One region of the Streptomyces sp. NPDC002574 genome, then DNA from elsewhere that is predicted to be linked to it. Evidence: predicted binding sites of a transcription regulator. Region 1 holds the regulator's gene; the other holds the start of a gene.
The links. The regulator HspR, encoded in region 1, represses chaperone genes until heat shock. The targets are predictions, from matches to a motif close to TTGAGNNNNNNNNNCTCAA.
Positions count from the first base shown of each region.

Region 1 (3,406 bases):
ACCTCGCTCGACCTGGCGCTCATCGCCGAGGCCGGCGGCACGACCGTGGACTGGCTGCTGACCGGCAACGAACCGCTGCGCCCCGCCCTCGCGGCCCGCACGCGCAGCGACAGCGCCCCCGACCCGGCCGGCACGCAGGAGGTCACGGCGCGCTTCGCGACCGCCTACGAGGTGCTGGAACTACTCGACCGGGCAGGGGAGTTGCCCGCCGTCCCGGAGCCGGACCCCGCCCTCGAGCGGTACGCGGCGCAGGGCGAGCGGCTGGCGGAGCAGGCGCGGGAGCGGCTGCCGGCGGCGGAGCTGGAGACCGACGAGCTGATCGCCGCGGTCGAGGAGCACTTCGGGGTCGACGTGGCCATCACCGGTCTTCCCCAGGCTGTGGACGGACTCGCGTGGCAGACCGACACCTTCCGCCTCGTCCTCGTCGCGCCCACCGACCTGTGGACACGGCAGCGCTTCACCCTGGCCCACGAGCTCTGCCACATCCTCGCCAAGGACGCCCGCAGCGTCGTCGTGGAGTCGCACGTCGCCCCCGGCCGGCAGAAGGACCTGGCCGAGGTGCGGGCCAATGTCTTCGCCTCCCATCTGCTCATGCCCGCCCGGGAGTTGACGGAGGCCGCCGCCGCGGAGGGGGAGCTGACGGACACCGCCTTCGAGCGGCTGGTCGTCCGCTTCCGGGTGTCGCCGAGCGCCCTCGCCGCGCGGCTGCACCAGCTCGGCCTCATCGACGCCGTACGCCGCAAGCACCTGCGCGGCCTGACCACCGAGTCCTGCCATCTGCTGGCGGGCGCCGGTGACGAGTACCAGCGGCAGGCGGCGCGGGCATCGGCGGAACGCTTTCCGCCGCGCCTGGCCTCGGAGTTGTACAAGGCCTATCTGGCGGGCGAGACGACGCTGCGCCCGCTGGCCGCGCTGCTGGACACCGACGTGGAACGGCTGCACGACCTGCTGGCCCCCGGATCCGCACCCGGAAACAGCACCGGCAACGGCGCCGATCAACAGGACGCCGAAGAAGGGGACCTGGTCTTCCAGCCATGACCGCCTGGTGGTTCCCGGACAACACCGTCCTGTGCAACTTCGCCGCCGTGGACCGGATGCTCCTGCTGGAGAAGGTGCTGGACGGCCGCGGTCGCTGGACCCAGGCCGTCGCCTACGAGGCGGCCCGCTCCGCGCGGTTCCTGCCGCGGCTGGCGGGGCTGGCCGAGGCCGGCTGGCTGGGCGAGCCCGTGGAGATCACCGAGAGGGACGAACTGCGGGAGGTCGACCGGCTGCGCCGCGCGGTCTTCGGCGGCCCGGCGCACGCGCCGACCCGGCATCTCGGCGAGGCCGAGACCTGCGTACTGATCACCCGCCGGCGGGAGTTCCGCGGCTCCGTCTGGATCACCGACGACCGCTCCGCCCGCAACTTCACGCGCCGGCGCGGCATCACCACCAAGGAGACCTTCGACCTGATGCGGGACGCCTGCGCCGAGGGACTCGTGCCCGCGGCGGAGGGCCATCGCCTGCTGCACGCCATGATCGCCTCGGGGCGCCATCTGCACCGCGTGTCGCAGGGACCCGCCGACCTGCTGGCGTAGCGGGGAACGGCTACTCGGGCCGCTTCGCCGGCCGCCACACGACCAGCGCCGAGGTCTGCTGCACGTCCTGGTACGGCACCAGGTCCCGCCGGTAGGAGGCGTGGACGGCCGCTTCGCGCTGCTGCATGGCCGCCGCGGCGCCCTCGACGGCCGCGGCCAGTTCGGCCACCCGGGACTGCAGGGCCGCGACCTGGTTCTCCAGTTCGATGATGCGCTTGATGCCCGCGAGGTTGATGCCCTCGTCCTGCGACAGGCGCTGCACCTCGCGCAGCAGCTCGATGTCACGGGCCGAGTAGCGGCGGCCCCGCCCGGCCGTGCGGTCGGGCGAGACCAGGCCGAGCCGGTCGTACTGCCGGAGGGTCTGAGGGTGCAGGCCGGAGAGCTGGGCCGCCACCGAGATGACGTAGACGGGGGACTCGTCCGTCAGCTCGTACGGGTTGCGCCCCCGTCCGCCTCGCATGCCGCCGCCCATGCTCATCGGTTCAGACTCCCTTCGCGGCCTTGAACAGCTCTGCCCGCGGATCGATGTCCGCGGTCGCCTCCCGGTACGCCTCCAGGGCGTCCAGCGCCTTGCCCTCGGTGGCCGCCGGAACGGCGACCTCGACGGTGACCAGCAGATCGCCGTGCGAGCCGTCCTTGCGGACGGCACCCTTGCCACGCGCCCGCAGCGTACGCCCGTTGGGCGTGCCCGGGGGCAGCTTCAGGGTGACCGGGGGGCCGCCCAGCGTCGGGACCTTGATCTCGCCGCCGAGGGCCGCCTCCGTGAAGGAGACCGGCACGACGACGGTGAGGTTGTCGCCCTTGCGGCCGAAGACCGGGTGGGCGTCGACGTGCACGGTCACGTACAGGTCGCCGCCCGGGCCGCCGCGCTCGCCGGGGGCGCCCTTGCCGCGCAGCCGGATGCGCTGCCCGTCGGTGACGCCGGCCGGGATGCGCACCTGCATGGTGCGCGCCGAGCGGGCCCGGCCGCTGCCGTTGCAGACCTCGCAGGGGTCCTGCGCGATCAGGCCGCGGCCCTTGCAGTCCACGCAGGGGTCGGTGAGCGAGAACCCGCCACCGCCGCCGCGCGACACCTGGCCGGTGCCGACGCAGGTCGGGCACACCCGGGGCGTGCCGTTCTTGTCGCCGGTGCCCGAACAGGCCTTGCAGGGGGCCTGGCTGGTCATCTTCAGCGGGACCGTGGCGCCGTCCACCGCCTCGGTGAACTTCAGCGTCACCTCGGTCTCGACGTCCTGGCCGCGCCGGGGCTGGGTACGGGTCGTCGTACCGCCCCGGTTGAACAGACCGCCGAACACATCCCCGAGACCGCCGCCGAAGCCGCCGCCCTGGGGCGTGCCGGCACCGCCGGCGGTGCCGCCGCCGAAGAGGTCACCGAGGTCGAACCCGAACCCGCCCGCGCCGGCCGGGCCGCCGCGGAAGCCGCCGTTGCCGAAGAGGGCGCGGCCCTCGTCGTACTCCTTGCGGCGCTTGGGGTCGGACAGCACGTCATTGGCCTCGGAGATCTCCTTGAAGCGCTCCTCGGCCTTGGCGTCGCCCTTGTTGGCGTCCGGGTGGAACTCGCGGGCGAGCTTCCGGTACGCCTTCTTGATCTCCGCCTCGGTGGCGTCCTTCGGGACGCCGAGGACCTTGTAGAGATCCTTCTCGAACAAATCCCTGCTGATGCTCATCCCCGGCGTCCCTCCTTCCGTGCCCTTGCGTGACTCACGTCAGCCCTGCTCCGGGCCACCGTTCTCCTCGTCCGCCGAGTCGGCGTTGCCCTGCGTGCCCTGCGTCCCCGGCTGGGGCTCGGCGACCGCCACCCGCGCGGGGCGGATGGTGCGCTCCCCGAT
Region 1 is NZ_JBIARB010000007.1:329,370-332,775, forward strand. Features, by position in the region: gene ACFYXS_RS18980 (helix-turn-helix domain-containing protein) at 1-1,038, shown strand, start outside; gene ACFYXS_RS18985 (hypothetical protein) at 1,035-1,577, shown strand; gene ACFYXS_RS18990 (heat shock protein transcriptional repressor HspR) at 1,588-2,055, opposite strand; gene dnaJ (molecular chaperone DnaJ) at 2,060-3,244, opposite strand; gene grpE (nucleotide exchange factor GrpE) at 3,284-3,406, opposite strand, start outside.

Region 2 (3,406 bases), on a different contig from region 1:
TCCAGCAGCGGCTCGGGGATGGCCTCCAGGACGTTGGCGGTGGCGAGGAACACCACGTCGCTCAGGTCCAGTTCGACCTCCAGGTAGTGGTCCCGGAAGGTGTGGTTCTGGGCCGGGTCCAGGACCTCCAGCAGGGCCGCGGCCGGGTCGCCGCGGTAGTCGGAGCCCACCTTGTCGATTTCGTCCAGCAGGACCACCGGGTTCATGGACCCGGCCTCCTTGATGGCGCGCACCAGGCGGCCGGGCAGCGCGCCGACGTAGGTGCGGCGGTGGCCGCGGATCTCCGCCTCGTCGCGGACGCCGCCGAGCGCGACGCGCACGAACTTGCGTCCCATGGCGCGGGCCACGGACTCGCCGAGCGAGGTCTTGCCGACGCCGGGCGGACCCACCAGGGCCAGCACCGCACCGCCGCGGCGCCCGCCGACGACCCCGAGACCGCGGTCGGTGCGGCGCTTGCGCACGGCCAGGTACTCGGTGATGCGCTCCTTCACGTCGTCCAGGCCCGCGTGGTCGGCGTCCAGCACCGCCCGCGCGCCGGGGATGTCGTAGGCGTCCTGGGTCGTGGTGTTCCACGGCAGCTCCAGGACGGTGTCGAGCCAGGTGCGGATCCAGCTGCCCTCGGGGGACGCGTCGCTGGACCGCTCCAGCTTCTCGACCTCCTTCATGGCGGCCTCGCGCACCTTCTCGGGCAGGTCGGCGGCCTCGACGCGGGAACGGTAGTCGTCCGCCTCGTCCTCCGGGTCGCCGTTCAGCTCGGCCAGCTCCTTGCGGACGGCCTGCAGCTGCTGCCGCAGCAGGAACTCGCGCTGCTGCTTCTCCATGCCCTCCTGGACGTCCTTGCGGATGGTCTCCGCGACGTCCTGCTCGGCCAGGTGGTCGCGCAGCCACTGCGTGGCCAGCTTCAGCCGGGCGACCGGGTCCACGGTCTCCAGCAGCTCGACGCGCTGCTTGGTGGTGAGGAAACCGGAGTAGCCGGCGTTGTCGGCCAGCTGCGAGACGTCGTCGATCTGCTGGACGCGGTCCACGATCTGCCAGGCGCCCCGCTTGCGCAGCCAGCTGGTGGCCAGTGCCTTGTACTCCTTGACGAGCTCCGCGACGGTGCCGGGCGCCTCGGCGGGCACCGGCTCGGCGAGCTCGGTCCCCTCCACCCACAGCGCGGCGCCGGGTCCGGTCGTGCCGGCACCGATGCGCACGCGGCTGACGCCGCGGATCACGGCCCCGGGATCGCCGTCCGACAGCCGTCCCACCTGCTCGACGGTGCCCAGCGTGCCCACTCCCGCGTAGTCGCCGTCCACCCGGGGAACGAGCAGGACCCGCGGCTTGTTGCCGACACCGGGCAGACCGGACCGCTGCGCGGCCTGGGCCGCCTCGACCGCGGCACGCGCCTCGGCGTCGGTGAGGTCCACGGGCACGACCATGCCCGGCAGGACCACCGCGTCGTCGAGCGGCAGCACGGGCAGGGTGAGCGGCGCGAACGCCGACGAAGACGATTGAGCCATTATCTCTCCCTAAAGCAATCAAGTTGAGCTATGCAGACTCAATGCTTCTGATGCCCCCGGTGTTCCCCGGACCGTGTTCGCTCTGAGCGATCGACCCCCTACCGGCCTCCGACCGGCCCCTGACCAGCCGCTCATTACGCTGAGCCCATGCACGCGAACGAAGAGGGACGACCCGTCACGCTCGACCGCCGCGAGGGACCGTACGGCGAGGTGGCCCTGCGCCGGCACGGCGAGCGGTTCGAGATCATCGCCAACGGCACCTTTCTGATGGACACCTCCGACGGCCGCTCCGAGCGGCTGCTGGTCGACGCGGCCCTGGCGGCCCTGCCGGCGGACCGGGCGGACCTGTCGGTGCTGATCGGGGGCCTGGGTGTGGGCTTCTCACTGGCCCACGCGGTACGGCAGCCGCGCTGGGGGCGGATCGCGGTGGCCGAGCGCGAGCGCGCGGTCGTCGACTGGCACCGCGCCGGGCACCTGGCCCCGTTCTCCGAGCACGCGCTGGACGATCCGCGGGTGACGGTCCTGGAGGGCGACCTCGTGGCGTACCTGCGGGAGGCGGACGCGATCTACGACGCCCTGTGCCTGGACATCGACAACGGCCCCGACTGGACGGTCACCGACGACAACCGGGGCCTGTACAGCCCCGAGGGCCTGGCGGCCTGCCGGGCACGGCTCACACCCGGCGGCGTACTGGCGGTATGGTCGGCCCAGCCGTCCGCCGCGTTCGAGGACGCACTGCGGGCTGCGCAGTTCACGCAGGTCCGGACGATCGAGACACCCGTGAATCGGGGCGTTCCGGATGTCGTGCACCTGGCAATCACACCCGGATAGCCGCGGCACGGTTGTGCCCCGTACGCTGCTGCGCAACGCAAACGACCATGGGGGACCGCACATGGACACCACTCAGCCGACTCCGGGCGACGCCGCAGCGGTCGCGGCCACCCCCGGCGCGCAGCGCCGGGTGCTGGTGGTCGAGGACGACGCGACGATCGCCGACGCCATCGCCGTACGCCTGCGGGCCGAGGGCTTCCAGGTCCGCACCGCCGGCGACGGGCCGGCCGCGGTGGACACCGCCGCCGCCTGGCAGCCCGACCTGCTGGTGCTGGACGTCATGCTGCCCGGCTACGACGGCCTGGAGGTCTGCCGCCGCGTGCAGGCTGCGCGGCCCGTGCCGGTGCTCATGCTCACCGCGCGCGACGACGAGACCGACATGCTGGTCGGCCTCGGCGTGGGCGCCGACGACTACATGACCAAGCCGTTCTCGCTGCGCGAGCTCGTCGCCCGGGTGCACGTCCTGCTGCGCCGCGTGGAGCGGGCCACCATCGCCGCCCGCGACCCGCGCGGCGCCAACATGCAGCTGGGCGACCTGGAGATCGACAACGCCCAGCGGCGGGTCCGGGTCCGCGGCGCGGACGTGCACCTGACGCCCACCGAGTTCGACCTGCTGGTGTGCCTGGCGCAGCAGCCGCGCGCCGTGCTCTCCCGCGAGCAGCTGCTCGCGGAGGTCTGGGACTGGGCGGACGCGTCGGGCACCCGGACCGTCGACAGCCACGTCAAGGCCCTGCGGCGCAAGATCGGCGCGGAGCGCATCCGTACCGTCCACGGCGTCGGCTACGCCCTCGAGACCCCCACGCCATGAGCCCTTTCAGCGCGCCACCCCCGCCGAGCCTGCGGGACCGTGTGTGGGCCGCGCTGCGGCCGTGGGACCCGTTCCGGTCCATCAAGGCGGCGCTGCAGTTCCTGGTGATCGCCTCTGTGGCGATCACCACGTTCCTCATCTATGTGGCGATGCACTCCGCGACCGAGATCAGGATCATCACGATCTTCTCGATCATCGCCTCGCTGCTCATCTCCCAGCTGGTCGCCCACGGGCTGACCGCGCCGCTGCGGGAGATGACCTCGGTGGC
Region 2 is NZ_JBIARB010000003.1:172,324-175,729, reverse strand. Features, by position in the region: gene lon (endopeptidase La) at 1-1,499, opposite strand, end outside; gene ACFYXS_RS07740 (spermidine synthase) at 1,647-2,330, shown strand; gene ACFYXS_RS07735 (response regulator transcription factor) at 2,392-3,138, shown strand; gene ACFYXS_RS07730 (ATP-binding protein) at 3,135-3,406, shown strand, end outside.
Region 2: the regulator HspR is predicted to act here: its motif matches at 1,523-1,541, upstream of lon (endopeptidase La).